Regions from separate parts of the Kitasatospora sp. NPDC098652 genome, predicted to be linked through region 1. Evidence: predicted binding sites of a transcription regulator. Region 1 holds the regulator's gene; the other holds the start of a gene.

Region 1 (15,522 bases):
CCGCAGTCCGATGGTGGCGACCAGCTCTTCAGAACTGACCACGAGTGCAACGTCCCGCACGCGTGGAACGGGGGGGAAGAGCCCCGGCCGGGATCCATGTGTGGTGATGGAGCCCGAACCGGTACCGGCGAGGCGTTGCTGCTCCGCCTCGACGGAATCGCCTGGACCTGGCGTACCGATGGCGGCCCCCGGGACCCCGTGTGCGACGGCACCCGGACCCGGGGGCCCGCCTTCCGGCCGGTAGCGTGGGACGCCCGGCCACCGGCGCCCGCGGACCGCGCGACCCGCGGCCCCGCGCGTACGGACGGGGACAGGCAAGGGGAGAGGCGTCCGGCAGGGAGAGTACGACGTGACGGCGGAACCGGCGGTCGCGCCGCACCATGCGGCACCCGAGGGCGAGGAACCCGACGAGGCCGCCCGACAGCTCTACCTCGCCGTCATCGCCGAAGGCGGCCGCATCCCGTTCGCCGACGTCTCCGACGCCGACCGGGCCGCGCTGCGGCAGCTCCTCGACATCGGCCTGGTCATGGTCAACCGGATGGACCACTGCTACACCGCCGTCAGCCCGCGCTCCGTCAGCGACCGGCTCGGCGCCGAACTCCGCAGCGAGGCAACCCGGTTGCTGGTCCGCGCCGAGAACCTCCCCGGCGCCCTCGACGGCCTCACCCGCGCCTACGACGCGATGCCCCGCCCGTCCGGCACCTCCGGCGGCGCGGTCTACGTCGAGGGCCACGTCCACATCCGCCAGCGGATCTCCCAACTGGTCTCCGACTGCCGCTCCGAGGTCCTCACCGCCCAACCCGGCCACCGCCCCGCCGACACCCTCCAGGTCGCCCTCGCCCAGGACGTCCAACTCCTCCAGCGCGGCTGCTCCCTGCGCACCGTCTACCAGCCCGTCGCCCTCGTCGAACCGGCCGCCCTCGCCTACGCCGAGCAGGTCACCCGGTACGGCTCGCAGATCCGGGTCCTCGACGAGCCCTTCCAGCGCCTGATCGTGTTCGACCGCAGCGTCGCCGTCATCTCCGCCAACGACGACAACAGCACCGCCGCGTTCATCAGCGACCCGGCCACCCTCGCCTTCCTGATCGGCGGCTTCGAACGCGACTGGGCCCGCGCCGACACCGCCGAGGCCGCCGCCGCTCTCGGCCAGGGCCCCGCCCGCACCATCCCCGACCGGGTCGGCCGACTGCTCGCCCGCGGCCTCACCCAGCGCGCCGTCGCCACCCGGCTGGGCCTCAGCGAACGCACCGTCGCCGGCCACATCTCCCGGCTGCGCGACCGGTACGGCGCCCAGACCCTCTTCCAGCTCGGCTGGCTGATGAGAGGCGCCCGCGATGACCGATGAGCCCGGCCCGGCCGAACGCGCCCTCTACCTCGCCGTCGTGCGCGCCGGCGGCCGGCTGCGCCCGGAGGACCTCGCCCCTGCCGACCGCGCCACCGTCGCGGCCCTCGTCGCCCGCGGGCTCCTCACCCCGACCGCCACCGGCTACACCGCCGCCAACCCGCGCGCCCTCGGCGACCGGCTCGGCACCGAACTCCGCCTCCGGGCCGTCCGGCTGCTGGTGCACGCCGAGCGGCTGCCGGGGACCCTCCAGCCGCTCTCCCGTGCCTACGAGGCGCTCCACCGGCCGTCCGGGGGCGTCGACGGTGCTCGGCTGGACTGCGCTCGGCTCGATGGCGCTCGGCCCGACGGCGCTCGGCCCGACGGGGTCGGGGTCGATGTTGGTGCCGGGGGTGGTGCCGGCGCCGTCCGCCAGTGCATCTCCGAACTCCTCGCCGAGTGCAAGGAGGAGTTCCTCGCCGCCCGCCCCGGCCACCACTCCGCCGAGGTCCTCCAGACCAGCCTCGCCCAGGACCTCGCCCTGCTCCGCCGCGGCTGCTCGATGCGCACCCTCCACCAGCCCGGCGCCCTCGCCGACCCCGCCACCCTGCGCCAGGTCGCCCTCCGCAGCGGCGAGGGCGCCGAGGCCCGGGCGCTCGCCGAACCGTACGAGCGGATGCTGGTCTTCGACCGCTCGGTGGCCGTCATCCCCGCCGTCGAGGACCGCAGCCGCGCCACCGTCGTCACCGACCGCACCACCGTCGCCTACCTGGTCGCCCAGTTCGAACGGGACTGGGCCCGCGCCACCCCCGCCGACCGCAACCTCGGCGCCCCCCACCCCACCACCGTCCGCATCGGCCGGCTGCTCGCCCGCGGCCTCACCCAGCGCGCCGTCGCCACCCGGCTCGGCCTCAGCGAACGCACCGTCGCCGCCCACATCTCCCGCCTCCGCGAGCGCTACGGCGCCCAGACCCTCTTCCACCTCGGCTGGCACCTCCGCGGGGAACGCCATGGCTGACCCCACCGCCCTCCTCGCCGCCGCCCTCCCGGACGCCGCCGCCCGCGCCCTCTACCTCGCCGTCCTGCGCGAGGGCGGCCGCATCCGCGCCACCGAGGTCGGCCCGGGCGACCGGGAGGCACTCGGGCGCCTGGTGGAACTCGGGCTGCTGGTACCGCAGTTGCTGGACGAGTCCTACAGCGCCGTTGACCCGCGCACGGCCATCGAGCGAATCGGTGGCGAGATCCGCCGGCAGAGCATTCGCCTGCTCGCGGAAGCGGAGCAACTCCCCGAGCTGATGGACGAGCTCACCCAGGCCTACGACACCAGCCCGAAGCGGCGGAGCGCCTCGACCGGGGCGCGCTACGTGACCGGGAAGGAGGAGATCCGGCACGAGATCGACCGGCTGACCGAGGCGATGCCCGGAGACGGCATGTCTGCTCAACCCGGCGGCCCCCGCCCGGCCAACGAGCTACCGGACTCACTACGGCGCGCCCGCCGCTTCCACGAACGCGGCGGCACGGTGCGCTCCCTCTACGAGGTCTCGGCCAAGTACGACCCGCCGACCGTACGCTTCGCCGCCCAGGCCTCCCGGCTCGGCGCCACCACCCGCGTCCTCGCCGTACCGTTCAGGCGCTTCCTGATCTTCGCCCGCACCGTCGCCATCATTCCCGCCGCCGCCGACTACAGCACCGCCGCCGTGGTCGACGACCCGGCGACGGTCGCCTTCGCGGTCGACACCTTCGAGACGCTCTGGCAGCAGGCCGAAGGCGTCAACTGGGCTGCGCTGGAAGACGGTTCCCTCGGCTCCGCCGTCCACGAGCAGGTCGGCGCCCTGCTCGCCCAGGGCCTCACCCAGCGGTCGGTCGCCACCCGCCTGGGCCTGAGCGAGCGCACGGTGGCCGGCCACATCGCCCGCCTCCGCGAGCAGTACGACGCCGAGACGCTGTTCCAACTCGGCTGGCAGATGAGGGGAGCCCGCGATGCCTGAGCCGGTACTCGACCTGCCCGATGCCGCCCGTGAGCTCTACCGCGCGATCCTGGAGGACGGCGGGCGGCTCCGGATCGCCGACATCCCGGGGGAGGCCGCCGATACCGTTCAGACCCTGTTGGAAACGGGGCTGTTGAAGCTGTACGCCTCGGACGGCGTGCTCAGCGCGGTCAATCCGCGTACGGTCACCACCCGGATTGCGGCCGAGCTGCGTGCGGCCGGTACCCGCTTGCTGGTTCAGGCGGAGGAAGTGCCCGACCTCCTCGGCGACCTGGCCGCCGCCTACGACAGTGCTCCGCGACGCCACGACGGCGCCGGGGCCACCCAGATCGTCCACGGACACGCGAACATCCGGCACCGGGTCTCCCAACTCGTCGAGGAACTGGGCAACGAGGCCCTGTCCCTGCGCCCGGGCGGTGCCAGGCCGGCCGAGGCCGCGGACGACATCGTGGCGCACGCCCGCCGCTACGCCGAGGCGGGCGGCACACTGCGCACGATCTACGAGGTCGCGGCCCGGCTCGACGGCCCGACGGTTCGGATCGCCGCGCGACTGACGGAGGCCGGCTGCCACATCCGGGTCCTGCCCGTCCCGTTCCGACAGCTGATGATCCTCGACCGGACCGTCGCGGTGATCCCGGCCGCCCCGGACGACAGCAGCGCGGCCTTCATCGAGGACCCGGCCGTGGTCGACTTCCTGGTCCAGGACTTCGAGACGCACTGGCAACAGGCCGAAGGCGTCAACTGGGCCGCCCTCGCTGACGGTTCCACCGAGGCCGCCGCCCACGAACAGGTCGGCCGCCTGCTCGCCCGCGGCCTCACCCAGCGCGCCATCGCCACCCGCCTGGGCCTGAGCGAGCGCACGGTCGCCGGCCACATCGCCCGGCTGCGGGAGTCGTACGACGCGGAGACGCTGTTCCAGCTCGGCTGGCAGATGCGGGGAGCCCGCGATGCCTGAGCCGGCACTCGACCTGCCCGACGCCGCAGCCCGTGAGCTGTACCGGGCGATCCTGGCCGAGGGCGGCCGGATCCGCGTCGGCGAGATCCGCCCTGAGGACGAGTCCGCCGTCCGACAACTCGCCGACCTCGGTCTGCTCTTCCTGCACATCGCGGACGGCGTCTACACCGCGGTGAACCCCCGGGCCGTCGGCGAGCGGATCGGCACCGAGCTCAGGGAGCAAGGGGCCCGCCTGATCACCCGGGCGGCGCGCATCCCCGAGCTGCTGGACGACCTCACCCAGGCCTATGACCTCGCGCCCCGCCGGAATCCCGAACCCTCGCCCGCGGTCCAGTACGTCGTCGGCCTGGAGCAGATCCGTCACCAGGTCGCCCAGATCCACGCCGACCACCCGAGCGAGACCCTGTCCCGGCAGCCAGGAGGTGCTCGGCCCGCCGCGCACCTGGCGGAGGCCCTCGAATCCGACCGTCGCCACATTGAGAAGGGCGGCACCATGAGGACCATCTACGAGGCGTCCGCCCTCGCCGATCCGCCGACCGTCTCTTTCGCGGCACAGGCGACCGAACTCGGCGTCGCCATCCGGATCCTGCCGATCCCGTTCACCCGGCTCTTCATCTTCGGCCGGTCCGTCGCCGTGATCCCCGTCGGCCAGGACTACACCTGCGCCGCCTTCGTCGAGGACCGGGCCGTGGTCGACTTCCTGGTCCGGGAGTTCGAACTGCACTGGCAGCAGGCGGAAGGGGTGAACTGGTCGGCCCTCGCTGGCGGAACCGCCGAGGCCCCGTTCCACGACCAGATCGGCCACATGCTCACCCAAGGCCTCACCCAGCGCGCCATCGCCACCCGCCTGGGCCTGAGCGAGCGCACCGTCGCCGGCCACATCGCGCGCCTACGGGAGTCGTACGACGCGGAGACGCTGTTCCAGCTCGGCTGGCAGATGAGGGGAGCCCGCGATGCCTGAGCCGGTACTCGACCTGCCCGATGCCGCAGCCCGTGAGCTCTACCGGGCGATCCTGGCCGAGGGCGGCCGGATCCGCATCGACGAGATCGGTCCTGAGGACGCAGCCGCCGTCCAACAGCTCGCTGACCTCGGCCTGCTCGTCCTCCGCATCGCCGACGGCACCTACAGCGCGGTGAACCCCCGGGCCGTAGGCGAGCGGATTGGCGCGGACCTGCGGGAGGAGAGCGCCCGCCTGCTTGCCCGTGCCGCTGCCGTCCCGGACCTGTTGGACGACCTGACCCAGGCCTACGACACCGCGCCCCGTCGCGCCGATCCCGTCGGCGGGGTCCGGCGGGTGGTCGGCATGCCGGAGATCCGGCACCTGATCTCGCAGCTGGTCAAGGACTACCCGCATGAGGCCCTCGCGGCCCAGCCCGGCGGGCCCCGTCCCCACGACCACATGCAGGACTCGCTCGACCACAGCCGCCGCTACGTCGAAGCGGGCGGGGCGATGTTCACCGTCTTCGAACCGTCGGCCTGCTCCGATCCACGGACGGTCGAGTACGCGCTGCACTCCACTCAGGCCGGCGCCCCGATCCGGCTGCTGGAGGGGCCCTTCACCAAGACGCTGATCTTCGACCGCACCGTGGCCGTGATCCCGGCCACCCTCGACCACACGGTTGCCGCCGTGGTCGAGGACGCCGCGATGGTTGCCTACCTGGTGGGGGTCTTCGAGCAGCAGTGGCAGCACGCCCAGGCCGTGGACTGGGAGTCACTCGCAGCCGGTTCCGCCCCGATCGCCCACGAGCAGGTGGGTCGCCTGCTCGCCAGGGGTCTCACGCAGCGGGCGATCGCTACCCGTATGGGCCTGAGCGAACGGACCGTGGCCGGTCACATCGCCCGGCTGCGTGAGGTGTACGACGCGGAGACCCTGTTCCAGCTCGGCTGGCAGATGCGGGGAGCCCGGACGGGGGAGTCCGGTGGGTGAGTCCTGCTCAGCCGGTGGCGGCGCCGGTCGGCCAGTAGCCGGGGGTGGCGGTCTGCTGCCGGGGGACGTTGAAGCGGTCGCCGGGGGCGGTCCAGAAGCCCTCGCGGAGGGAGAGCGCCATGCCGGCCCAGTCGAGGGCGGTCTCCACGGTGTGGTGGAGGGCCTCCTGGGACCAGGTGTCGTCGAAGACCAGCGGCAGGACGGGGGCGACCTGCTCGATGGTGGCGATCAGCGGGTTGTGGGTGATGGCCTCGTCGACGAGCAGGACGATCGGCTTCCGCAGCGCCGACGCCCAACCGAGTTCGAGGCTGACGCCGGCCGAGAGCGGGGCGCCGACATAGGCGAACACCAGGTCAGCGGACTGGAGCGCGCGGAAGTCGGAGGGGACCCGGGGCTCGGGCGCCCGACCGGCGACGGTCCAGGCGTCGCTGTGGTGCGCGCTGTACACGGCGGCACCGCTGCGGAGGAGGGTGGTGCGGAGCGTCGTCAGCCGCGTCCGGCTGGCGAGCGTCACCACGCTGTCCGCGGGGCCGGTCAGCCGCATCAGCGGCGCGGCCAGGAACACACGTGCACGCCGACCCTCAGGGGCCTGGCTGTCGTTGTGACGCAGGTAGGGCTCGGTCATGTCGACTCCGGGGGAAGGCCGACCGGGGGAGAGAATGTCGGCTATGCGTTGAATGTGGGCTGCTCTGTGGAGTGGTGCTACTGGTGAACGGCTTGGCGTTTGACGGTACATTGGCAAGATGTGGCGTCCTGCTGGACCATCGGGAGCGAACTGATCGTCCAACGCGCCGTGGTGTGGCGTCCAGGGTTGGTCGGTGTCATCTGGATGCCTGGCAGGGAGATGACGCACACCTTGCGGGGCAGCTGCTGGTGACAGCCTCCCCTTCGCGCGGCACAATGTGAGCCGTTATCCTGCATGGCGGTTCTAGTGGCGATTGTCGAGAGAGAGTAGGGGCGTGACTGACATGCGCCGATTTGTCCGCAAGGTTGTGCTTTCGGCGGCCGTTGCTGCTGCTGCGCTGGGCGTTGTTTCTCTCGCGAATGCTGCCGACTCGCACGACACGACTGCCATCAAGGCTGCCGTGAGTGTCGCGGACGACATCTCCTGGCAGTGATCGTAGCCACGTGGCTTCCTGGGTACATGCCAAAATTCCCGAAATATTCGCCGACATTCCAGAAGTGGGCGAATGGGTCAGTCGGTAGGATTCTGGGCTTGCCGACCGAGAACGTATCCGAGCTGGAATAGCGAGTCGACCTTGTAGTCGTCTCGCATTTCAGCTATATGTCTTGCGAGTGTCCGCTCGCTGATTCCCAGGCGTCGCGCAATGACTCGGTGGTTGGTGCCTTCGAGCATCAGATCGATGATTGTTTGCCGGAGGCGGGATACCACCTGCTGCGGCACTGTGCGGCCACCCTCGAACTCCAGGGCGCGGCTCCAGCATCGTTCGAACACCTCTTCGGCGAGGTAGTCGACTACTGCGGGGTCGTGGATGAAGGCCGCAAGGCTCATGTCCTCGGCGATCGGGATGACGGCGACCCGTCGATCCATCAGTATGAGGCGCGTGTACGGCTCGTCAAGGGTTCGGTACTGGCCGCCGGCCCGAGCGAGCGTCGCTACGTAGTCCCTGGTCGGCTGGTGGTAGCGGGTGCTGGCGTGGTAGATCGTCCGTACCTCCGTGCCACTGCGGAGCGTCTCCAGATCTTGCTCGATCATTCCAGCGAGAAGATCGGGCTGTCGGGGGCCGCCAGGTTGGAGTGATAGGGCCTCCCCCAGTCCGGACTCCCGGTACTGCTCCAGCCGCTGACGGATAAGAACCTTCCCCTGCACATATTCGATAGATCCTCCGAACTGCTTTGGGGTGTGGAATTCCCGTGCCAAATCCTGCAGTTCGGAGGGGAGGGACACGGCGCGCGATAGGAGTTCCAGCGCCTGACGCTGCCAGGAATGGCTGAGACTCGTCGAGAGCTGCGCCGGGTCGGCGGCTACGAGAGTAGTGGGGTCATCGCTGTCGGGCACGAGAAGGCCAATCCTCACCAGCTCCTCTCGGGATGAATGAGTTTGATCGGCACTGGGGCCCAGCGGCAGCTTGCCGTCTCCTCGGATGACGGCGAGGTAGAGCTCTTTTGCTTCTGCAGAGAGGGTGGACAAGCCGGCGGAAAGGGGCTGCTCTCGTTCACTCATCCGCGACTCCTTGCCGTTACCGTGATGCCTGTGTGCTGTCAGCGCTGATGCTGAATCGCGGTTCAGCATGCCAGATCCTCTGAGTCCTCTGGAGAGGGAATGTGATCGCACTCTCTCACCAACACCCAGCCGCCGGCACCCCCCGAACAGGAGGGAGCCGGCGGCTGGTGGTGCGGTGCGGGCCCCGGGTCAGCGCTTGGGGCGCCAGACGACGAGGGCGCTGGACTGGGGGGTGGGGGGCTGGTACGGGACGAGGTCGCGGCGGTAGGAGGCGTGGACGGCGGCCTCGCGCTGCTGGAGGGCGGTGGCGGCGCCCTCGAGGGAGTCGACCAGTTCGGTGATGCGCGACTGGAGGGCGCTGACCTGGTTCTCCAGCTCGATGATCCGCTTGATGCCGGCCAGGTTGATGCCCTCGTCCTGGGAGAGCCGCTGGACCTCGCGCAGCTGCTGGATGTCGCGGGCCGAGTAGCGGCGGCCGCGGCCGGCGGTGCGGTCGGGGCAGACCAGGCCCAGGCGGTCGTACTGCCGCAGGGTCTGCGGGTGGAGGCCGGAGAGTTCGGCGGCGACCGAGATGACGTACACCGGGGTGTCCTCGGTGAGGACGTACTGCGGCGCGGCCGCGGCGCGGCGGGGGCGGCCGCCGGCGGGGCTGCCGGGGAGGCCCTCACCGAGGCCCGGGCCGATCGGGCCGCCCGCGCCGATCGGGCCGTTGGCGTTCGCCGGGTCCATCGGGTTCGTCGGGTTCATCGGGTTCGGGGACATCTGGTCGTCACGCTCCCTTCGCCGCCCGGAACAGAGCGGCTCGTGGGTCGTCGGAGGCGGTGGCCTCGCGGTACTGCTCCAGGGCGTCCAGCGCGTCGCCGTCGACGTGCTGGGGAACGACGACCTCGACGGTGACGAGGAGGTCGCCGCGGGTGCCGTCCTTGCGGGTGGCACCCTTGCCGCGGGCGCGCATGGTGAGGCCGTTGGCGCTGCCCGGGGGGAGCTTGAGCTTCACGGCGGGGCCGTTCAGCGTGGGCACCTCGATGGTGGCGCCGAGGGCGGCCTCGGGGAAGGTGACCGGGACGGTGACGGTGAGGTTGTCGCCCTTGCGCCCGAACACCGGGTGGGGGTCGACGTGCACGGTGACGTAGAGGTCACCGGGCTGGCCGCCGCGTTCGCCCTGGGCGCCCTTGCCCTTGAGCCGGATCCGCTGGTCGGCCTGGACGCCGGCCGGGATACGGACCTGCATGGTGCGGGCGGAGCTGGCCCGGCCGCTGCCGTGGCAGTCGGGGCACGGGTCGTCGACGATCATGCCCCGGCCGCGGCAGTCCTTGCAGGGCTCGGAGAGCGCGAAGGCACCCTGGCCGCGGCTGACGGTGCCGGCGCCGACGCAGGTCGGGCAGACCCTGGGGGTGGTGCCGCTCTTGGCGCCGGTGCCGTTGCAGAGCCGGCAGGGGGCCTGGCTGGTCATCCGCAGCGGGACGGTCGCGCCGTCGACGGCCTCCTCGAAGGAGAGTGTCACCTCGGTCTCGACGTCGGCGCCGCGCCGGGGCTGGGCCTGTCGGGCGCCGCCGCGGTTGAAGAGTCCGCCGAAGACGTCGCCGAGTCCGCCGCCACCGCCGCCCTGGGTGCCGGTGAAGAGGTCGCCGAAGTCGAAGCCGTAGCTGCCGGCGCCGCCGGGGCCGCCGGTGCGGAAGCCGCCGTTGGCGAAGAGGCTGCGGGCCTCGTCGTACTCCTTGCGGCGCTTCTCGTCGGAGAGGACGTCGTACGCCTCGGAGATGTCCTTGAAGCGCTCCTCGGCCTTGGCGTCGCCCTTGTTCGCGTCCGGGTGGAACTCGCGCGCCAGCTTGCGGTAGGTCTTCTTGATCTCGGTGGCGGTGGCGTCCTTGGGCACGCCGAGGACCTTGTAGTAGTCCTTCTCGACAAAGTCCTTGCCGCTCATGCGCCCACCTCGCTCCGCCCGGAAGCCGCAGAGCGGTTCACGCACCCCTCGATGGTTCGCTCGCTGTGCTCGCTCACCGCTCCCGACACCTCCCGATGTCCATCGTCACTGCGCTGTCAACAGCCGCCGGAAGTAGCGCTGCTGACAGCGCGCTGCGGAGCCGGCCGCCGTACTGGCCGGCGTACGACTCCGCAGCGCACTGGTTGTCAGCTGTCACAGGTTGTCAGCTGTCCGAGCCACCGTCGGACTTGTCCTTCTCGGCGGACTTCGCCTCGGCGTCCGGGCCGGGCGTCGTCTGGGTGCCGGGCTGGGGCTCGGCCACGGCGACCATCGCCGGGCGGATGATCCGCTCGCCGATGCGGTAGCCGGGCTGGAGGATCTGGACACAGGTGTCCTCGGTGACGTCCGAGGAGTAGCTGTGCATCAGCGCCTCGTGCTGCGTCGGGTCGAAGGGCTCGCCCTCCTTGCCGAACTGCTGCAGGCCCAGCTTGGCGACGACCGTCTCCAGGGAGTCGGAGACGGACTTGAAGCCGCCCGTCACCTCGCCGTGCTCGCGGGCGCGGCCGATGTCGTCCAGGACGGGGATCAGGGACTCCAGGATGTTGGAGACCGCGATCTCGCGGACGGTCAGCCGGTCGCGCTCGACCCGCTTGCGGTAGTTCTGGTACTCGGCCTGCAGCCGCTGCAGGTCCGCGGTGCGCTCGGCCAGCTCGCGCTTGGCCGCGGCGAGCTCCTCGGGGGCCTCGCCGGCACCGGCCGAGGCGGCTTCCTCGGCGGCCTTGATCACGGCCTCCTCGGCGGCGGAGTCGTCGCCGGGCTTGCCGCCCTGCGGCTTGTCCGTCATGCCGACGCACCACCCTTGGGCTTCTCGTCGTCGACGATCTCGGCGTCGACGACGTCGTCCTCCTTGGCGTGGGCGGAGTCGCCGGCCGCGGCGGCACCGGCACCGGCGGCGTCGGCGTTGGCGTAGAGCGCCTGGCCGAGCTTCTGGGCGGTGGTGGAGACCTTCTCGGAGGCCTCGCGGATCTTCGCGATGTCCTCGCCCTTGAGGGCTTCCTTGAGCTCGCCGATGGCGGTCTCGACCTCGGTCTTGACGTCGGCCGGCAGCTTGTCGGAGTTGTCGGCGATGAACTTCTCGGTCGAGTAGACGAGCTGCTCGGCGGAGTTGCGGGTCTCGACGGCCTCGCGGCGCTTGTGGTCGTCCTCGGCGTACTGCTCGGCCTCGCGGCGCATGCGGTCGACCTCGTCCTTCGGCAGCGAGGAGCCGCCGGTGACGGTCATCTTCTGCTCCTTGCCGGTGCCGAGGTCCTTCGCGCCGACGTGCATGATGCCGTTGGCGTCGATGTCGAAGGTGACCTCGATCTGCGGCAGGCCGCGCGGCGCCGGCGGCAGGCCGGTCAGCTCGAACATCCCGAGCTTCTTGTTGTACGCGGCGATCTCGCGCTCGCCCTGGTAGACCTGGATCTGCACGGACGGCTGGTTGTCCTCGGCCGTGGTGAAGATCTCGGAGCGCTTGGTCGGGATCGTGGTGTTGCGCTCGATCAGCTTGGTCATGATGCCGCCCTTGGTCTCGATGCCGAGGGACAGCGGGGTGACGTCGAGCAGCAGGACGTCCTTGACCTCGCCCTTGAGGACACCGGCCTGGAGCGCGGCGCCGATGGCGACGACCTCGTCCGGGTTGACGCCCTTGTTGGCGTCCTGGCCGCCGGTCAGCTCCTTGACGAGCTCGGCGACGGCGGGCATGCGGGTCGAGCCACCGACCAGGACGACGTGGTCGATCTCGGAGAGCGAGATGCCGGCGTCCTTGATCACGTTGTGGAACGGGACCTTGCAGCGCTCCAGCAGGTCCGCGGTCAGCTGCTGGAACTGGGCACGGGTGAGCTTCTCGTCCAGGTGCAGCGGGCCCTCGGCGGAGGCCGTGATGTAGGGCAGGTTGATCGAGGTCTCGGAGGACGAGGACAGCTCGATCTTGGCCTTCTCGGCGGCCTCGCGCAGACGCTGCAGGGCCATCTTGTCCTTGGACAGGTCGACGCCGTGGCCGGACTGGAAGACCTTGACCAGGTGGTCGACGACGCGCTGGTCCCAGTCGTCGCCGCCGAGGTGGTTGTCACCGTTGGTGGCCTTCACCTCGACGACCCCGTCGCCGATCTCCAGCAGGGAGACGTCGAAGGTGCCGCCGCCGAGGTCGAAGACCAGGATGGTCTGGTCGTCCTTGTCCAGGCCGTAGGCCAGGGCGGCCGCGGTGGGCTCGTTGACGATGCGCAGGACGTTGAGGCCCGCGATCTCACCGGCCTCCTTGGTGGCCTGGCGCTCCGAGTCGTTGAAGTACGCCGGGACGGTGATGACGGCGTCGGTGACGGTCTCGCCCAGGTAGGCCTCGGCGTCCCGCTTGAGCTTCTGCAGCACGAAGGCCGAGATCTGCTGCGGGTTGAAGTCCTTGCCGTCGATGTTGATCTTCCACCCGGTGCCCATGTGGCGCTTCACCGAGCGGATGGTGCGGTCGACGTTGGTGACCGCCTGGCGCTTGGCCACCTCGCCGACGAGGACCTCGCCGTTCTTGGCGAAGGCGACGACGGACGGCGTGGTCCGAGCGCCCTCGGCGTTCGTGATGACGGTGGGCTCGCCACCCTCCAGAACGCTGACGACCGAGTTCGTCGTACCGAGGTCGATGCCGACCGCGCGTGCCATCGTAGATACCTCCACGGAAGAGTTGAGCTTTACAGGCTCAAGGATGCACGACCCGGCGGGTAGCGTCAACAGCTATGAGTGCTCGGCACTCAACTTTGCTGATATCCCCGCTGACATCGGCGCTGACATCGACCCGGAGGGGCGGGCCGGTTCGGGCGCTCGCGACGGGGCGGCGCGCGTGCGGTCACGTGACTGCCGCCATAGCTTGGGAACCTTCTGGAGGACTGTTGGCGACCTGTAATGTCCGGGCCGTCGGCCCGGCAAGTTACCGACCAGTACAATCACTCGGAAACCCGCGGGCCCGCAGAACGCAGAACGTAGAAACGTAGACCGCAGAAGCGCAGAACCGCAGAACCGCAGACACTGCTCAACCGCAAGCCGCAGGAGACGGAGAGCGATGCAACTAGCAGCGATCGTCATCTCGCTGGTCACGTTCGTGATCGGCACCGCGCTCGCCCTCCGTGCGGCGTGGCACATTTTCAGGGTCGTGCTGACCGGCGCGCCGGACACCACCCGCTTCGGCAGGCCCGCCCAGCGCGTGAAGACCCTCGCGACCGAGTTCTTCGGCCACACCCGGATGAACCGCTGGGGGATCGTCGGCATCGCCCACTGGTTCGTCGCGGTCGGCTTCTTCAGCCTGGTGCTCACCATCGTCAACGCGATGGGCCAGCTGTTCGACGCCGAGTGGGAACTGCCGATCATCGGTCACTGGATGATCTGGCAGCTCTTCGTCGAGCTGGTCGGCACCCTGACCACCCTGGGCATCGCCACCCTGATCGTGATCCGGCTGATGAGCCTGCCGTCCCGGTCCGGCCGCAAGTCCCGGTTCGCCGGCTCGATCGCCTGGCAGGCCTTCTACGTCGAGTACACGATCCTCGGCATCGGCCTGTGCATCCTGATGCTCCGCGCCCTGGAGGGCGCCCTGGCCGGCGTCGACTCGTACGGCCCGGAGCACCTGGTGTCGTACCCGATCACCTCGGCGCTGAGCGGGCTGTCGCACGGCACGCTGGAGAACCTGGTCTACCTGTTCGCGATGCTGAAGATCTGCATCTCGTTCGCGTGGGCGATCACCATCGGCCTCAACCCCTCGATGGGCGTGGCCTGGCACCGCTTCCTCGGCTTCTTCAACATCTACTTCAAGCGCGAGGAGGACGGCAGCACCGCGCTCGGCGGGCTCCGTCCGATGACCAGCAAGGGTCAGCCGATCGACTTCGAGGACCCGGCCGACGACGCCGTCTTCGGCGTCTCCCAGGTCGAGCACTTCTCCTGGAAGGGCATCCTCGACTTCTCCACCTGCACCGAGTGCGGCCGCTGCCAGTCGCAGTGCCCCGCCTGGAACACCGGCAAGCCGCTGTCCCCCAAGCTGCTGATCATGAGCCTGCGCGAGCACGCCTACGGCAAGGCGCCGTACCTGCTGGCCGGCGGCGGCAAGGACATGGAGGGCACCGAGCAGGCCACCGCCGAGCAGCTCAAGGACGTCCCGGCGGCCGCCCTGGCCGAGGCCGAGCGCCCGCTGATCGGCACCGCCGAGGAGAACGGCGTCATCGACCCGGACGTGCTGTGGTCCTGCACCACCTGCGGCGCCTGCGTCGAGCAGTGCCCGGTAGACATCGAGCACGTCGACCACATCGTCGACATGCGCCGCTACCAGGTGATGATCGAGAGCAACTTCCCGACCGAGGCCGGGACGATGCTCAAGAACCTGGAGAACAAGGGCAACCCGTGGGGTATGGCCACCAAGGCCCGCCTCGACTGGGTCAAGGAGCTCAAGAAGGAGACCGGCATCGAGGTGCCGGTGATCGGTGAGGACATCGACCCCGCCGAGGTCGAGTACCTCTACTGGGTCGGTTGCGCCGGCGCCCTGGAGGACCGCGCCAAGAAGACCACCAAGGCCTTCGCCGAGCTGCTGCACACCGCGGGCGTGAAGTTCGCCATCCTCGGCAAGGAGGAGACCTGCACCGGTGACTCCCCGCGCCGCCTGGGCAACGAGTTCCTCTTCCAGATGCTCGGCGCGCAGAACGTGGAGACGCTGAACGCCGCGCTGGAGGACGCCCCGACCAAGCGGATCGTGGCCACCTGCCCGCACTGCTTCAACACCATCGCCAACGAGTACCCGCAGCTCGGCGGGCACTTCGAGGTGATCCACCACACCCAGCTGCTGCAGCACCTGATCGACGAGGGCAAGCTCGTCCCGGTCAACCCGGTCGAGGGCCTGATCACCTACCACGACCCCTGCTACCTGGGCCGCCACAACAAGGTCTACAGCCCGCCGCGCGAGATCATGGACAAGGTCCCCGGTCTGCGCCAGCAGGAGATGCACCGCCACAAGGAGCGCGGCTTCTGCTGCGGCGCCGGCGGCGCGCGGATGTGGATGGAGGAGCGCATCGGCAAGCGGATCAACACCGAGCGTGTGGACGAGGCGCTGTCGCTCAACCCGGACATCGTCTCCACCGCCTGCCCGTTCTGCCTGGTGATGCTCTCCGACTCGGTCAACGGCAAGAAGAACGAGGGCGCGGCCAAGGAGCACCTCAAG
Region 2 (15,522 bases), on a different contig from region 1:
GCGCCCGGCGTCGGTCAGCCGGTAGACCTTGCGGCCGCCCTCGGTGCTGTGGCTGACCAGGCCCTCCTGCTCCAGCTTCGCCAGTCGCGGGTAGACGGTGCCGGCGGACGGCGCGTACAGGCCCTGGAAGCGCTCCTCCAGCAGGCGGATCACCTCGTAGCCGTGCCGCGGGGCCTCGTCCAGCAGCTTGAGCAGGTAGAGCCGGAGCCGGCCGTGGCCGAACACGGGGCTCATCTCAGGCCTCCTTGGTGAGGTCGGGGCCGGTGGGCCCGTCGGAGGCGGGGCCGGCCGGGAGCTCCCGGACCACCACCGGGGCGTCGTCCTCCGACTCGGGGCGGCGCAGCACGGTGACCGCGCCGGAGACGGTGGTGACGTTGAGGCTGCCGCGGCCCTCGCCGAGCTGGCCGGTGATCTTCTTGGCGCCCCAGGTGCTGCTCATCCTGAGCTCGTCGAAGGTGCTGGAGACGTCGCCGCTGGTGGAGCCGGCCTCGACGGTGGCGTCCGCCAGCGAGGGGATCCGGACCACGACCGGGCCGCTGACCGTGTTGACCTTGACGTCGGTCTCGCCGGCCACGTCGAGGTCCAGGGTGACGGCGCCGGTGACGGTGTTGGCCTGGACCCGGTCGGCGGTGCCGGCGATCACGGTGAGCTGCCCGGAGACGGTGTTGACCTTGAGCTGGCCGCCGACCGCCTGGGCGTCCACGTCGCCGGTGACGGTGCTCGCGTCGATCCGGCCGGTGACCCCGGCCAGGGTGGTGTCGCCGCTGGCGCTCTGCACCGAGACCTGGCCGTCGATGCCGGTCACGGTGGCGTGCGCCGACACGGTGCCGACCTTGACCTCGGTGCCGGCCGGCACGGTCAGGGTGACGCCGACCGAGCGCTTGCGCTTGAAGGAGTCGAAGAAGCTGCGGACCGAGCCGACCGACTTGATCCAGCTGCCGAACTCGCCCCAGCTGTTGATGTCCTTGTAGGTGACGGTCAGGACGCCGTCGACCAGCGTCAGGTGCAGCGGGTCACCGGTGAGGTCGGTGACCTCCAGGCGGGCCGGGCCCTCGGCCGCGACCACGTTCACCGTGCCGTCGATGACGCGCACGTGCAGCGCGCGGACCTCGTCCTCGAACGTGGTCCTGCCCGGCTCCTCGATCGTCCACTGGCTCATCTCTGCCGCCTCCCGTAGCGGATCGCGATGTATCGCGTTCTCTTCCAAAGACGATATATCGCGTGCCGGGAAAAGCAAGCGGTTCCACCCCGGAACCCACCCCGGACGCATCCCGGAGCCGTCCCCTACGGGAGACGTGCGAAGGGCCCGGGAGGCGGTCGCCTCCCGGGCCCTGCTACGAGCGGCCGCCGGGGCTCACTCGTCGTCGTCCTCGTCGTCGAGCCGGGCCAGCCAGGTGGCCAGCCGCTCGACCGGGATCTCGAAGTCCGGGTTGAGGTCGACGAACTCGCGCAGGCGCTCGGCGAGCCACTCGAAGGTGACCTCCTCCTCGCCGCGCCGGCTCTCCAGCTCCTCGATGCCTCGGTCGGTGAAGTACACGGTTCGCTCCGGTCGGATGGGGATTGACCCGGTCAGGATAGTCGGGGCCGGCCGACCGGTGCGGCGGCGGTCGGCCGGTACGCCCGCGGCCCCGCCCCCCTGGTCGGGGGACGGGGCCGCGGGCGTCGGTGGTGCGGTGGAGCCTGCGCGCGTCAGAGCGCGAAGATCTCCTCCAGCAGCGCCTGCTGCTCGGCCGCGTGCCGCTTGGCGGAGCCGACCGCCGGCGACGAGGCCGCGGTGCGGGCGACCCGGCGCAGGCGGGCGTCGCCGCCGCTGCGGCCGATGACGACCTGGAGGTGGTCGACCAGGTTCATCGCGATGAACGGCCAGGCACCCTGGTTGGCCGGCTCCTCCTGCGCCCAGACGAACTGGACGTTGTCGCCGTAGCGGGCCAGCTCCTCCTGGAGCTCGGCCACCGGCAGCGGGTAGAGCCGCTCGACCCGGACGATCGCGGTGTCGGTGACACCGCGCTCGGCGCGGGCGGCCGCCACGTCGTAGTAGAACTTGCCGGCGGTGATGACCACCTTGCGGACCTGCGCCGGGTCGACGGTGGTGTCACCGATGACCGGGCGGAACGAGCCGGACAGGAACTCCTCGGTCGCACTCGCCGCGGCCTTGAGACGCAGCATCGACTTCGGGGTGAAGACGACCAGCGGCTTGTGGTGCGGGTTGTGCGCCTGCCAGCGCAGCAGGTGGAAGTAGTTCGACGGCAGGGTCGGCATCGCGACCGTCATGTTGTCCTGCGCGCACATCTGCAGGAAACGCTCCGGGCGGGCGGACGAGTGGTCCGGCCCCTGGCCCTCGTAGCCGTGCGGCAGCAGCAGGGTGACGCCGGAGTGCTGGCCCCACTTCTGCTCGGCGGAGGCGATGTACTCGTCCACCATGGTCTGCGCGCCGTTGACGAAGTCGCCGAACTGCGCCTCCCACATGACCAGCGCGTTCGGGCGGGTCAGCGAGTAGCCGTACTCGAAGCCCATGGCCGCGTACTCCGACAGCAGGCTGTCGTAGACGGTGTAGCGGGCCTGGTCCTCGGTGAGGTACTGCAGCGGGGTGTAGTCCTCGCCGGTCTTGCGGTCGATCAGCACGGCGTGCCGCTGGCCGAAGGTGCCGCGGCGGCTGTCCTGGCCGGCCAGGCGGACCGGGTGGCCCTCCATGAGCAGCGAGCCGATGGCGAGGGTCTCGCCCATCGCCCAGTCGATGGTGTTGTCCTCGACCGAGGCGGCGCGGCGCTGCAGCTGCGGCAGCAGGCGCGGGTGGACGGTCAGCCAGTCCGGCAGGTTGACCTGCGAGGCGGCGATCCGCTTGACCATCTCCTGGGAGATGCCGGTCTGGATGTTGACCGGGAAGTCGGCCTGCGGCTTGCCGCCGGAGGTCGGGGCCGGCGCCTGGGCGGCGTCGCGGACCTCGGCGAAGACCTTCTCCAGCTGGCCCTGGAAGTCCTGGAGCGCCTGCTCCGCCTCTTCCATGGTGATGTCGCCGCGACCGATCAGGCCCTCGGTGTACAGCTTGCGCACCGAGCGCTTCTTGTCGATCAGGTCGTACATCAGCGGCTGGGTGAACGACGGGTTGTCGGCCTCGTTGTGACCGCGGCGGCGGTAGCAGATGAGGTCGATCACGACGTCCTTGTGGAACGCCTGGCGGAACTCGAAGGCGAGCCGCGCGACGCGGACCACGGCCTCCGGGTCGTCGCCGTTCACGTGGAAGATCGGGGCCTCGATCATGCGGGCCACGTCGGTGCAGTACATCGAGGAGCGCGAGGACGCCGGGGCGGCGGTGAAGCCGACCTGGTTGTTCACCACGACGTGCACGGTGCCGCCGGTGCGGTAGCCGCGCAGCTGCGACATGTTCAGGGTCTCCGCGACGACGCCCTGGCCGGCGAAGGCCGCGTCGCCGTGGATCTGGATCGGCAGCACCGGGAAGGTGGTGCCGCCCTGGTCCAGGATGTCCTGCTTGGCGCGGGCGATGCCCTCGACGACCGGATCCACGGCCTCCAGGTGGGAGGGGTTCGCGGCGAGCGAGACCTTGATGGTCTCGCCGTCCAGGCCGGTGAAGGTGCCCTCGGCGCCCAGGTGGTACTTGACGTCGCCGGAGCCGTGCATCGACTTCGGGTCGAGGTTGCCCTCGAACTCGCCGAAGATCTTGCCGTACGGCTTGCCGACGATGTTGGCCAGCACGTTCAGGCGGCCGCGGTGGGCCATGCCGATGACGGCCTCGTCCAGGCGGTGCTCGGCGGCGGAGTCGATGGTCGCGTCCAGCAGCGCGATCAGCGACTCACCGCCCTCCAGCGAGAAGCGCTTCTGGCCGACGTACTTGGTCTGCAGGAAGGTCTCGAAGGCCTCCGCCGAGTTCAGCCGGCGCAGGATCCGCAGCTGCTCCTCGCGCTCCGGCTTCGAGTACGGCTTCTCCAGGCGCTCCTGCAGCCACTTGCGCTGCTTCGGGTCCTGGATGTGCATGTACTCGATGCCGACGGTGCGGCAGTAGGTGTTGCGCAGCAGGCCGAGGATGTCGCGGAGCTTCATCATCTTCTGGCCGCCGAAGCCGCCGACCGCGAACTCGCGCTCCAGGTCCCACAGGGTGAGGCCGTGGGTGGTGACGTCCAGGTCGGGGTGCTTGCGCTGCTTGTACTCCAGCGGGTCGGTGTCGGCCATCAGGTGACCGCGGACCCGGTAGGAGTGGATCAGCTCCATGACGCGCGCGGTCTTGTTGACCTCGTCGTCGTGGGTGGTGGCGACGTCGGTGGCCCAGCGGACCGGCTCGTACGGGATCCGCAGCGACTCGAAGATCTCGTCGTAGAAGCCGTTCTCGCCGAGCAGCAGGCGGTGGATCTCGCGCAGGAACTCGCCGGACGCCGCGCCCTGGATGACGCGGTGGTCGTAGGTCGAGGTCAGCGTCATGATCTTGGAGACGCCCAGGCGGGACAGGGTCTCCGGGGCGGAGCCCTGGAACTCGGCCGGGTACTCCATGGCGCCGACGCCGACGATGGTGCCCTGGTTCTGCATCAGGCGCGGCACGGAGTGCACGGTGCCGATGCCGCCGGGGTTGGTCAGCGAGACCGTGACGCCGGTGAAGTCGTCCATGGTCAGCTTGTTGGCGCGGGCCCGGCGGACGATGTCCTCGTAGGCCTGCCAGAAGCCGAAGAAGTCGAGGGTCTCGGCCTTCTTGATGGCGGCGACCACGAGCTGGCGGTCGCCGTTCGGCTTGACCAGGTCGATCGCCAGGCCGAGGTTGACGTGCTCCGGCTTGACCAGGAAGGCCTTGCCGTCCTCCACCTTGTAGCTGTGGTTCATGCCCGGGGCGGCCTTGATGGCCTGGACCAGGGCGTAACCGATCAGGTGGGTGAAGGAGACCTTGCCACCGCGGGCGCGCTGCAGGTGGTTGTTGATGACGATGCGGTTGTCGATCAACAGCTTCGCCGGGACGGCGCGGACCGAGGTGGCGGTCGGCACCTCCAGCGAGGCGTCCATGTTGGTGGCGACGGCCTTGGCCGGGCCGCGCAGCTGGACCAGCTCGGGGCCGGCCGCGGCGGGGGCGGCGGGCGCGGCCGGGGCGGCGGCCTTGGGGGCCGGGGGCGCGGCGGGCGCGGCGGCGAGCGGGGCGGCGGCGGCCGGGGCCGGAGCGGCCGGGGCGGCGGCGGGTGCGGCCGGCGCAGCAGCTGCGGCGGGCGCGGGGGCAGCGGCAGGGGTCGGCGTGGGGCCGGCCTGGGTCGCGGCCTGGGTCACTGGGGTCACCTCGGTACCGGGCTTGTAGTCGGCGAAAAAGTCCCACCAGGCTCGGTCTACCGAGTTCGGGTCCTGGAGGTACTGCTGGTAGATCTCATCGACGAGCCACTCATTGGGGCCGAAGCCAGTGGAGCTTGCCGAGCTGTTGGGGGTTTCAGGGGACTGTGGCGACACGGCGGCAACCGCCCTCTTCCGCTTCCTTTTGGGATGTTTGGACAGCGGGGATTAAGGCTACGCCCCTGACCAGTGATCGCGCAGTCCCCGGGCCCCAGGCGTCGCCCAGATCACAGTCCTGACCTGCAGATTGGCTGAAAAAGCACGTTAGAAAGCCGTATCTGAGGGGAACCGATCGCGCCCGATCACCCCCTAAACCGGGGCGAAAGCGGACAAACACCCGGGTTCATCCGTCGACGATCTTCGTATGCGTCTGTGTCGGATCTGTGACAAATGTCCCGGCCGGCTCAGGACTGCCCGGGCAGCCGGACCTCGATCCGGCAGCCGCGCGGCGACTCGGCGACGGCGATCCGTCCGCCGTGCAGGTCCACCGCCCAGCGGGCGATCGCCAGGCCCAGCCCGGTGCCGCCGTCCGAGCCCGGCCCGGAGGCCGTCGCGGTGCCGCTGCGGCTGAACCGCTCGAAGACCCGGCCGCGGTCCGCCGGCGGGATGCCGGGGCCCTCGTCCTGGACCTCCAGCAGCAGGCCGCCGTCCTCGCCGTCGGGCCGGGCGCGCACCGTCACGGTGCCGCCGGGCGGGGAGTGCTTGCAGGCGTTGTCGACCAGGTTGGCGACCACCTGGTGGAGGCGTTCCGGGTCCGCCACGGCGGTCAGGCCGACCGGGCTGACCTCCAGGGCGAGCCGGACGTCGCCGCGCCGGGAGAAGGCCCCGCCGGCCGTCGCGCCGTCCACGGTGACCCCGCGCAGCACGCCGTCCAGGAACTCGCGCACCTCGAAGGGGCGGGCGTCCAGGTCGACCACGCCGTCGTCGATCTTGGAGAGGTCCAGCAGGTGGGTGACCAGGCGGCCGAGCCGCTCGGTCTGCTCCAGCGCGGCCCCCAGCGTCGCCGGGTTGGGCTGGACGACGCCGTCCACCACGTTCTCCAGCACGGCGCGCAGTGCCGCGATCGGCGTGCGCAGCTCGTGCGAGACGTTGGCGACCAGCTCCCGGCGGTGCCGGTCGGCGGCCTGGAGGTCGGCGGCCATGCCGTTGAAGGCGGCCGCCAGTTCGCCGATCTCGTCGCGCGAGTTCACCTCGACCCGGCGGCTGTAGTCGCCGGAGGCCATCGCGCGGGCGGCGTCCGTCATCTCGCGCAGCGGGGCGGTCAGCCCGTGTGCGAGGAACTGCATGAACAGCAGCGAGGCGATCATGGAGAAGACCATGATGATCCGGATCTGGGTCTCGGACCGGATCGCCACGACCACCATCCCGGTGGCCAGGAACACGGAGACGATCACCAGCAGGGCGAGCTTGCCCTTGATCGAGCGGACCGGGTCGAGCGGACGGATGTCGGCCCAGACCCGGCTGGCCGCCCGGGCGGCCAGGGTCTGCGGGCGAGCGCCGTCGGCGTCCCCGTTGCGTTGCTGTGGAAAGGTCATTGGTCCCCTGTGATCCCCGCGTGTTGTCACGGCGGTGCCGGGACACGGGCCCCCCGGTGGCCCGTCGCCCGAAGCCCCCGTCAGGAGAGCGGGGCCTCCAGCGCGTATCCGACGCCGTGGACGGTGCGGATCCAGCTGGCGCCGATCTTGCGGCGCAGCGCCTTCACGTGGCTGTCCACGGTGCGGGTGCCGGACGCGTCGGTCCAGTCCCACACCTCGGCCAGCAGCTGCTCGCGGGTGAGCACCGCGCGCGGCTGGGCGGCCAGGCAGGCCAGCAGGTCGAACTCGGTCGGCGTCAGGTGGACGTCGCCCGAGGCGAGCCGGACCCGGCGCTGCACGTGGTCGATCTCCAGCTCGCCGAAGCGCAGGCTGCCGAGCGCGGGCGTGCGGGCCGCCTGCTGGGCACGCTCGACGCGGCGCAGCAGCACGTTGACCCGGGCGGCCAGTTCGCGCATGGAGAACGGCTTGGTCATGTAGTCGTCGGCGCCGACGCCGAGGCCGACCAGCAGGTCCGTCTCGTCGTCGCGGGCGGTCAGCATCAGTACCGGCACCGGGCGCTGGGCCTGGATCCGGCGGCACACCTCCAGCCCGTCGAAGCCGGGCAGCATGATGTCCAGGACCACCAGGTCCGGCTGCCAGGTGTGGAAGCCGTCCACCGCGCCGGGGCCGTCGTGGGCCACGGCGACCTTGAACCCCTCGGCGCCCAGTCGCGCCGCGATCGACTCGGCGATCGTGGGTTCGTCCTCCACCACCAGCACTCTGCGCTGGCTGCTCACAGTGCCGCCGGTGTTGGGGTTGTCCTGCTGAATTTCTGTCACGGTCACGCCACCGCCCCCAGGGCTGCGGGCCGGCCACCTGTGGGGATGGCGGGGCTCCGCTCGTAGTCTTGTTCCGTCGTGGACTGTGCCGGGTCCGCCGTCCCGTTCGTGCACCGGGGAGTGGCGGACGGATGGTCTTCCGTCCACTCCTCCCACGCACTTCGCAGCGTACGGACAGCGGATGCCTCCCGGCAGGCGGACCGGACGTTTCCGGCCCGCTGGGCCGGCTGTCCGGCCACCCTTGGGCCCACCGCACGAGTGGGCACGGGCCGATACCTTACCCGGCGAATTTTCACTGCGTAACGGTACGTATGCAGTTCAGTTGACGCCAAGTCGCCGGTCAGAGGCCCTACTGACGCGTTAATCGGAAGTAGGTCTGGACCAATGCCGGGAATCCGGCCGGTCCCGCCGTCGACGGTCTTCACGGGCTTTTCTCAGGTGCCTCTCAGAACCTCGACGTAGCGTGGCCGCGACAACGCCCCGCAGGGCGGAATCCGGCCTCCGCGCCGGGGCGTCGGGTGCCTCCGGGCGCCGTGCGGCTGCGGGTGTGGGAGCGGAGGCGTCATGGCTGGACTGCGGTGGGGTGCCGGCGGGCGCGCGCCTTCGGGGGCGCCGTACGGAATGCTTCCGGGCCGGCTGCGCGGCGGTGCCGTCGAATGGCTGCTGGAACGCGTGCCGACACCGCGGCGTACTCCGTTCACGATCGGATATCTCGCGGTCGTCGGAGCCACCTCGACCTTCGCCGGGATCGCCGATCCGGAACTCGTCCGGCGTTTGCAGGAAGCTTCCAGCTCGGACGGCCACAACCTGCTCGAGCACCCGCTGCGCGCCCTGCTGCTCAGCGGCTTCTGGGTGGCCGGGGGATCGTGGCTGCCCTACCTGTGGGGGTTCGCCCTCACCCTGGCCCCGTTGGAGCGCCGGGTCGGGCCGGCCCGGACGGCGGCGGTGCTCGCCGCCGGGCACGTCGCGGCCACCCTGCTCTCCCAGGGCGTGGTGATCACCGCGGTGGAGACCGGACGGCTGGCCCCGGCCGCGATGGACCAGCTGGACATCGGCGTCAGCTACGGCGTGCTCGCCTGTCTGGGCGCGGCGGCCGGGGCGCTGCCGCCGCGCGCGCGGGCGGTGGCGCTGGCCGGCGTCGGGCTGATGCTCGTCCAGCAGATCGCCACCCAGAAGGACCTGGTCACGGCGGTGGGGCACCCGGCCGCGCTGCTCACCGGGATGGCGCTGGGGCGCCGGCTGGACCGGATCGAGCGGCGCCCGCCCGGGCCGCGGTCGCGTCCGGCGCGGCTGCGGGCGGTCGGCTCCGCCGCTTCCCCGTCCGCCTCCTCGGTGCTCTCCTCGGTCGTCTCCCCGGTCGTCTCCCTGGCCGCCGCGGCGGTGCGGGCCGGGCGGCGGCCGTCCACCGCGCGCTGACGCCGGGGCCCTCTTGGGCCGTTCTTTCCGCTTCCTTTTGACGGCGCCTCCTCCCGGCCGTTCCGGTGACGTCGCCGTTCGCTCACGGCGAACAAGATGCGGGGAACAACTGGCGCTCGTGAATCCTTAGTCAGGTCGACTCAAGTTCACTGACCGGGGAGAGATCATGGCATCGACGTCCACACCGCTCACCCTGCCCGTGCTGCCCCTCGACGACGAGGTGGTGCTCCCGGGCATGGTCGTCCCGCTGGACCTCAAGGACACCGAGGTGCGCGCCGCGGTCGAGGCCGCCCGTGCCGCGGCCGCCGGCTCCGGCAAGCCCCAGGTCCTGCTGGTCCCGCGGGTGGACGGCTCGTACGCGGCGGCCGGCACGCTGGCCACCGTCGAGCAGGTCGGCCGACTGGCCGACGGCCCGGGCACGATCGGGCAGCCGGCGGCGCTGGTGCGCGCCGTGCGCCGGGTCCGGATCGGGGTCGGCACCACCGGCCCCGGGGCCGCCCTCTGGGTGGAGACCACACCGTTCCAGGAGTCCTCGGTCGGCATGCCGGTGGCCGGGCGGGCCGCCGAGCTGGTCAAGGAGTACAAGGCGCTGTCCACCCAGTGGCTGCGCAAGCGCGGCGCCTGGCAGATCGTCGACCGGGTGGCGCAGATCGAGGGCGTCGGCGAGCTCGCCGACAACATCGGCTACGCACCCTTCGCCACCGCCGAGCAGAAGCTCAAGGTGCTGCTGGAGGCCGACCAGGTCGCCCGCCTGGAGTACGCGCTCACCCTGCTGCGCGACCACCTCGCCGAGGAGGAGGTCAACGACACCATCCGCAAGGACGTCGAGGAGGGCGTGGCCAAGCAGCAGAAGGAGTTCCTGCTCCGCCGCCAGCTGGAGGCCGTCCGCAAGGAGCTGGCCGAGCTGAACGGCGACCCGGCCGACGAGGAGGGCGACTACCGCGCCCGGGTCGAGGCCGCCGACCTGCCCGAGAAGGTCCGCGAGGCCGCGCTCAAGGAGGTCGACAAGCTGGAGCGCTCCTCAGACCAGTCGCCCGAGGGCTCCTGGATCCGCACCTGGCTGGACACCGTCCTGGAACTGCCCTGGAACGAACGCAGCGAGGACGCGTACGACATCGCCGGCGCCCGCGCCGTGCTCGACGCCGACCACGCCGGCCTGGCCGACGTGAAGGACCGCATCGTCGAGTACCTCGCGGTGCGCAAGCGCCGGGCCGACCAGGGGCTCGGGCTGGTCGGCGGCCGCCGGGGCGGCGCGGTGCTGGCCCTGGTCGGGCCGCCCGGCGTCGGCAAGACCTCGCTCGGCGAGAGCGTGGCCCGCGCCATGGGCCGCAGCTTCGTCCGGGTCGCGCTCGGCGGCGTCCGGGACGAGGCCGAGATCCGCGGCCACCGGCGCACCTACGTCGGCGCGCAGCCCGGCCGGCTGGTGCGGGCGATCAAGGAGGCCGGTTCGATGAACCCGGTCGTCCTGCTCGACGAGATCGACAAGGTCGGCTCCGACTACCGGGGAGACCCGGCCGCCGCCCTGCTGGAGGTGCTGGACCCGGCCCAGAACCACACCTTCCGGGACCACTACCTGGAGGTCGAGCTCGACCTCTCCGACGTGGTCTTCCTCGCCACCGCCAACGTGCTGGAGGCCATCCCCGAGCCGCTGCTCGACCGGATGGAGCTGGTCCGGCTGGACGGCTACACCGAGGACGAGAAGGTCGTCATCGCCCGGGACCACCTGCTCCCGCGCCAGCTGGAGAAGGCCGGCCTCGGCGGCGAGCAGGTCGGCGTGGACGAGGAGGCGCTGCGCCGGCTCGCCGGGGAGTACACCCGGGAGGCGGGCGTGCGGAACCTGGAGCGCTCGATCGCCCGGGTGCTGCGCAAGATCGCCGCTCAGGCCGAGCTGGGCGAGCGCGAGCTGCCCGCCGCGGTCGGCGCGGCGGACCTGCCCGCCCTGATCGGCCGCCCGCACCACGTGCCGGAGTCCGCCCAGGAGCCGGCCGAGCGCCGCACCGCCGTCCCCGGGGTGGCCACCGGCCTCGCCGTCACCGGCGCCGGCGGTGACGTCCTCTACATCGAGGCCTCGCTGGCCGACGCCGAGACGGGCGGCACCGGGCTGACCCTGACCGGGCAGCTGGGCGACGTGATGAAGGAGTCCGCGCACATCGCGCTCTCCTACCTCCGCTCGCGCGGCGCCGAGCTGGAACTGCCGGTCACCTCGCTGCGCGACCGCGGCGTGCACCTGCACATCCCGGCCGGGGCCGTCCCCAAGGACGGGCCGAGCGCCGGCATCACCATGACCACGGCGCTCGCCTCGCTGCTCTCCGGCCGCAAGGTTCGCACCGACGTGGCGATGACGGGCGAGGTGTCGCTGACCGGGCGGGTGCTGCCGATCGGCGGGGTGAAGCAGAAGCTGCTCGCCGCCGACCGGGCCGGCGTCACCACGGTGATCATCCCCAAGCGCAACGAGGCCGACCTGGACGACGTCCCGGCCGAGGTGCTGGAGCGGCTCACCGTCCACCCGGTGGCCGACGTGCGGGAGGTGCTGGAGCTGGCCCTGGAGCCGGCCGGAGTGCTGGTCGCCGCGGCCTGACGCGGTCGGGGCGGGCGGCCCGGGCCGGTCCGGCGGATCCGCCGGACCGGCCCGCCGCGTGCCACACTGCGGAGATGCCGTCCCCCACGCAGCGCGTCCTGGCCCGGGTGCCGGCGAGGCTGCGGCCGTTCCTGGTGCGGCACCGCCGGCTGGTGAAGTTCCTGACGGTCGGCAGCGGCTGCTTCGTCCTCACCACGGTGATCGACGTCGAGCTCAAGTTCACCGTCCTGGAGCACCAGCCGGTGGTCGCCCTGACGGTGGCGACGGTGATCGCCACCGCCGTCTCGTACGTGCTCAACCGCCGCTGGGCCTTCCGGACGGACGGGCGCCGGCCGGAGGCCCTGCTGTTCTTCCTGGTCAGCGTGGTGGCGATCGGGGTCAACGACATCCCGCTGGCGCTCTCCCGGTACGCCCTCGACCTGCGCGAGCCGTACGTCGACCCGTTCCAGCAGGAGGTTGCCGACTTCCTCAGCGGGATGGTGGTCGGCACCTTCGTCGCCATGCTGTTCCGCTTCTGGGCGATGCGGCGCTGGGTCTTCACCAGCCCCGCCGCCCGGACGCACGCGGAGCCGGAACCCGGTTACGCTGCACCCGAGATGCCACGGGATGTACCGGAAAGACCGTGAGGTGAGGGTTATGCGCGGGGAGCCGGACGGCGTCCGGACCGGGCCCGCCAGCCAGCAGGGAATGCGCCGGGCCAACCTGGCCCTGGTGCTCGGCCTGATCGCGCGCGGCCCCCGCTCGCGCGCCGAGGTGGCCGCCGGAACCGGGCTGACCAGGGCCGCGGTCTCCTCGCTCGCCGAACAGCTGATCTCGGCCGGCCTGGTCGTCGAGGAGGGCCCGGCCGCCCCCAGCGGCAAGGTCGGCCGCCCCGGCACCGCGCTCGGCCTCAACCCGCTCGGGCCCGGCGGCCTCGGCGCCGAGATCGGGGTCCGCCACCTCGGCGTCTGCGTGGTCGACCTGCGCGGCGAGGTCCGGGCCTGGCGGCGCGAGGAGAGCGCCAACCACGGCCGGGAACCCGCCGCCGTGATGGCCGACCTGGCCCGGCTGGTGCGCTCGGCCGTCGCCGAGTCCGGCCTGCGCCCGGCCGGGCTGACCCTGGCCGTGCCCGGGCTGGTCGGCAGCGGCGGGGTGCTCCAGCGGGCCGCCAACCTCGGCTGGCAGGACGTCCCGCTGGCCGCCGAACTGCGCCCGGCGCTGCGCGTGGTCGGCGAAGGCCTGGCCGAGCTGCCGGTCGACGCGGACAACGAGGCCAACCTCGGCGGCCTGGCCGAACGCTGGCTGGGCGAGGGCCCGGAGGACTTCCTGTACGTCTCCGCCGAGGCCGGCGTCGGCGCCGCCGTGGTGGTCGGCGGCCGGCTGCTGCGCGGGTCGCGCGGCTACGCGGGCGAGCTGGGCCACATGCCCGTCCACCCCGAGGGGCGGCGCTGCGCCTGCGGCTCGCACGGCTGCCTGGAGCAGTACGCGGGAGAGGCGGCGGTGCTGCGGGCGGCGGGGCTGGCCGGGGTGCCCGGCGACTGGGTGGCGCTGCTCGCCGAACGCGCCGGCGCCGGGGACGAGCCGGTCCGGACGGCGCTGGCCGGGGCGGGGGCCGCGCTCGGCATCGCCGCCGCCGGGGCGGTCAACCTGCTGGACCCGGCCGAGGTGGTGCTGGGCGGCGGCTACGCCCGGCTGGCGCCCTGGCTGGTGCCGGCGATGCGGCACGAGCTGGCGGCCCGGGTGACGGTCCGGCCCTGGGCGGAGGACCGGCTCACGGTCTCCCGGCTCGGCCGGCGCGGGCCGCTGCTGGGGGCGGCGGTGGGCGTGGTGCGCGCGATCGTCGCCGACCCGGGGCCGCTCGCGGGCGGCTGAGCCGACCGGCCCCCGAACAGGAGCGGGCCCCGGGAACGGGCCCCCGGAACAGCAACGGGCCCCCGACCACTGCGGTCGGGGGCCCGTCCGGTGCCGTGGGCGGTGCGCCGGGGCTCAGGCCGCAGCGGGGGCGTCGGCGTCGAGCTCGCGCCCGGCCTCGCGCGGGGTGCGCAGCACGGCCAGGAAGGCGACGGCGACGCCGACCAGCGCCCAGACCACCAGGACCAGGATCGGCATGCCCAGGTTGGTGGAGCCGAAGTAGGCGATCGACTTGGTGGCGCTGGTGCCGGCGCCGTTCGGGATCAGCGAGCCGATCGCCCGCCAGAACGGCGGCATCATCGGGGCCGGGTAGACGCCGCCGGCGCTCGGGTTGCCGAGCACCACGAAGACCAGCACCGCGAGGCCGATGCCGATGATGCCGAACAGGCACTGCAGGGCCATGGTGAAGGCGCCGACGGTGAACACCACCAGGGCGCCGAGGGCGGTCAGCGACAGGATCGAGCCGGGCATCGCGTCCAGCACCGGCCCGGCGATGATCGTGCCGCCGAGGCCGGCGCCGACCGAGTACAGCGCGAGGACGCCGAGGCGGATCAGCAGGCGGTGGACGTTGGCCGGCTTGGAGCCGGCGCTGATGCCGAGGATGGAGGCGACCAGGTAGCCGCCGACGCACCAGCCGATCACCAGGTAGAAGCCGGTGAGGCCGTTGGTGTCGCCCTTGGCCAGCGGCACGACGTCCTCGACCTTGACGGTGCGGCCCTGGGACTTGTCCAGCGCGGTGGTGATGCTCTCGGCGGCCTTGGCGGCCGAGGTGCCGCGGGCGCCGGCGGTCAGCAGGGTGTCCTGGGTGCCGTTCGGGTCCACGACCAGCGCGGCGTAGATCTTCTGGTCCTTGATCTGCTGGGTCGCCGTCTCGGTGTCCGGCGCGGTGACCGGCTTGACCGCCTCGTCCGGCACCGACTCCAGGGCCTGGACCAGCTTGGGCGTGACCTGCGGCGGCGCGACCACCGCGATCGACAGCTTGTGCGGCGTCGGGTGGTGCAGCGCCCCGACGTACGAGGTGATGAACCCGAGCTGCAGCAGCAGCACGCCGATCACCAGCAGTGCCGCACGCGGTGTGACCGCGCCCTTCAGTTCGGCGACGAATCCCTGCCCCGGGGCGGTCATCCACATCTCCTTGCGTATCGGCGGAAAACGGATACTTAATACCATGAACTAACTTGCTCTTCCTACCTCCCGCGCCGGTTCTCGGCCACCGCTACTGGGTGGCGCCGGCGCCGCGGCGGACGAGGAGTGCCTGGTGGTGACGGGGTGTCGGGTCGGGGTGAGGGTCCGGCGGGCCGCGCCGAAGTGGCGGAACTCTCACGCCGGGCGGGGCTTTACTTGGGCTTGAAGAAGGTTGCCTTACTCAACTATCAGTCGTATGGTTGCTTAAGGCAACGAATTTCCCTGCCCGTGTACCCCGCACGCCGCGCCCGGTGCCCCGCCCCGTAGCCGTCCGCCTCGCCGAAGGACCCAGATGACCGTGACCACCCAGGCCTCGACCGGCGCCGCAGCCGCCGTCGACGACCGTCCGATGACCCACCGGCAGGTGATGGAGGCGCTGTCCGGCCTGCTGCTCGGCCTGTTCGTGGCCGTGCTCTCGTCGACCGTCGTCTCCAACGCCCTGCCGCACATCCTCACCGACCTGCACGGCGGCCAGTCCGCCTACACCTGGGTGATCACCGCGGCCCTGCTCACGCTGACCGCCTCCACCCCGATCTGGGGCAAGCTCTCCGACCTGGCCAGCAAGAAGCTGCTGCTCCAGATAGCCCTGCTGATCTACATCGCCACCTCCGCGCTGGCCGGCCTCTCGCAGAACACCGGCGAGCTGATCGCCTGCCGCGCCCTCCAGGGCATCGGCGCCGGCGGCGTCGTCGCGCTCGGCCAGATCTGCCTGGCCGCGATGGTCCCGCCGCGCGAGCGCGGCCGGTACAGCGGCTACTTCGGCGCGGTGTTCGCCCTCGCCACCATC

What was found. The regulator HspR, encoded in region 1, represses chaperone genes until heat shock. The targets are predictions, from matches to a motif close to TTGAGNNNNNNNNNCTCAA.
Region 2: lon (endopeptidase La) is a predicted target of HspR. The motif match lies at 9,208-9,226, and genes of this name have one in related genera.

The regions. Positions count from the first base shown of each region.
Region 1 is NZ_JBIWAQ010000010.1:122,432-137,953, reverse strand. Features, by position in the region: gene ACIQWA_RS22465 (LuxR family transcriptional regulator) at 350-1,345, shown strand; gene ACIQWA_RS22460 (LuxR C-terminal-related transcriptional regulator) at 1,335-2,339, shown strand; gene ACIQWA_RS22455 (LuxR family transcriptional regulator) at 2,332-3,309, shown strand; gene ACIQWA_RS22450 (LuxR family transcriptional regulator) at 3,302-4,264, shown strand; gene ACIQWA_RS22445 (LuxR C-terminal-related transcriptional regulator) at 4,257-5,225, shown strand; gene ACIQWA_RS22440 (LuxR family transcriptional regulator) at 5,218-6,192, shown strand; gene ACIQWA_RS22435 (hypothetical protein) at 6,200-6,817, opposite strand; gene ACIQWA_RS22430 (hypothetical protein) at 7,152-7,310, shown strand; gene ACIQWA_RS22425 (hypothetical protein) at 7,388-8,377, opposite strand; gene ACIQWA_RS22420 (heat shock protein transcriptional repressor HspR) at 8,567-9,106, opposite strand; gene dnaJ (molecular chaperone DnaJ) at 9,147-10,301, opposite strand; gene grpE (nucleotide exchange factor GrpE) at 10,525-11,145, opposite strand; gene dnaK (molecular chaperone DnaK) at 11,142-12,989, opposite strand; gene ACIQWA_RS22400 ((Fe-S)-binding protein) at 13,387-15,522, shown strand, end outside.
Region 2 is NZ_JBIWAQ010000004.1:296,635-312,156, reverse strand. Features, by position in the region: gene ACIQWA_RS12125 (PadR family transcriptional regulator) at 1-234, opposite strand, end outside; gene ACIQWA_RS12120 (DUF4097 family beta strand repeat-containing protein) at 236-1,159, opposite strand; gene ACIQWA_RS12115 (DUF6104 family protein) at 1,355-1,537, opposite strand; gene ACIQWA_RS12110 (multifunctional oxoglutarate decarboxylase/oxoglutarate dehydrogenase thiamine pyrophosphate-binding subunit/dihydrolipoyllysine-residue succinyltransferase subunit) at 1,690-5,430, opposite strand; gene ACIQWA_RS12105 (sensor histidine kinase) at 5,718-6,848, opposite strand; gene ACIQWA_RS12100 (response regulator transcription factor) at 6,929-7,666, opposite strand; gene ACIQWA_RS12095 (rhomboid-like protein) at 8,231-9,082, shown strand; gene lon (endopeptidase La) at 9,249-11,660, shown strand; gene ACIQWA_RS12085 (GtrA family protein) at 11,735-12,286, shown strand; gene ACIQWA_RS12080 (ROK family protein) at 12,297-13,511, shown strand; gene ACIQWA_RS12075 (ABC transporter permease) at 13,626-14,675, opposite strand; gene ACIQWA_RS12070 (MDR family MFS transporter) at 15,028-15,522, shown strand, end outside.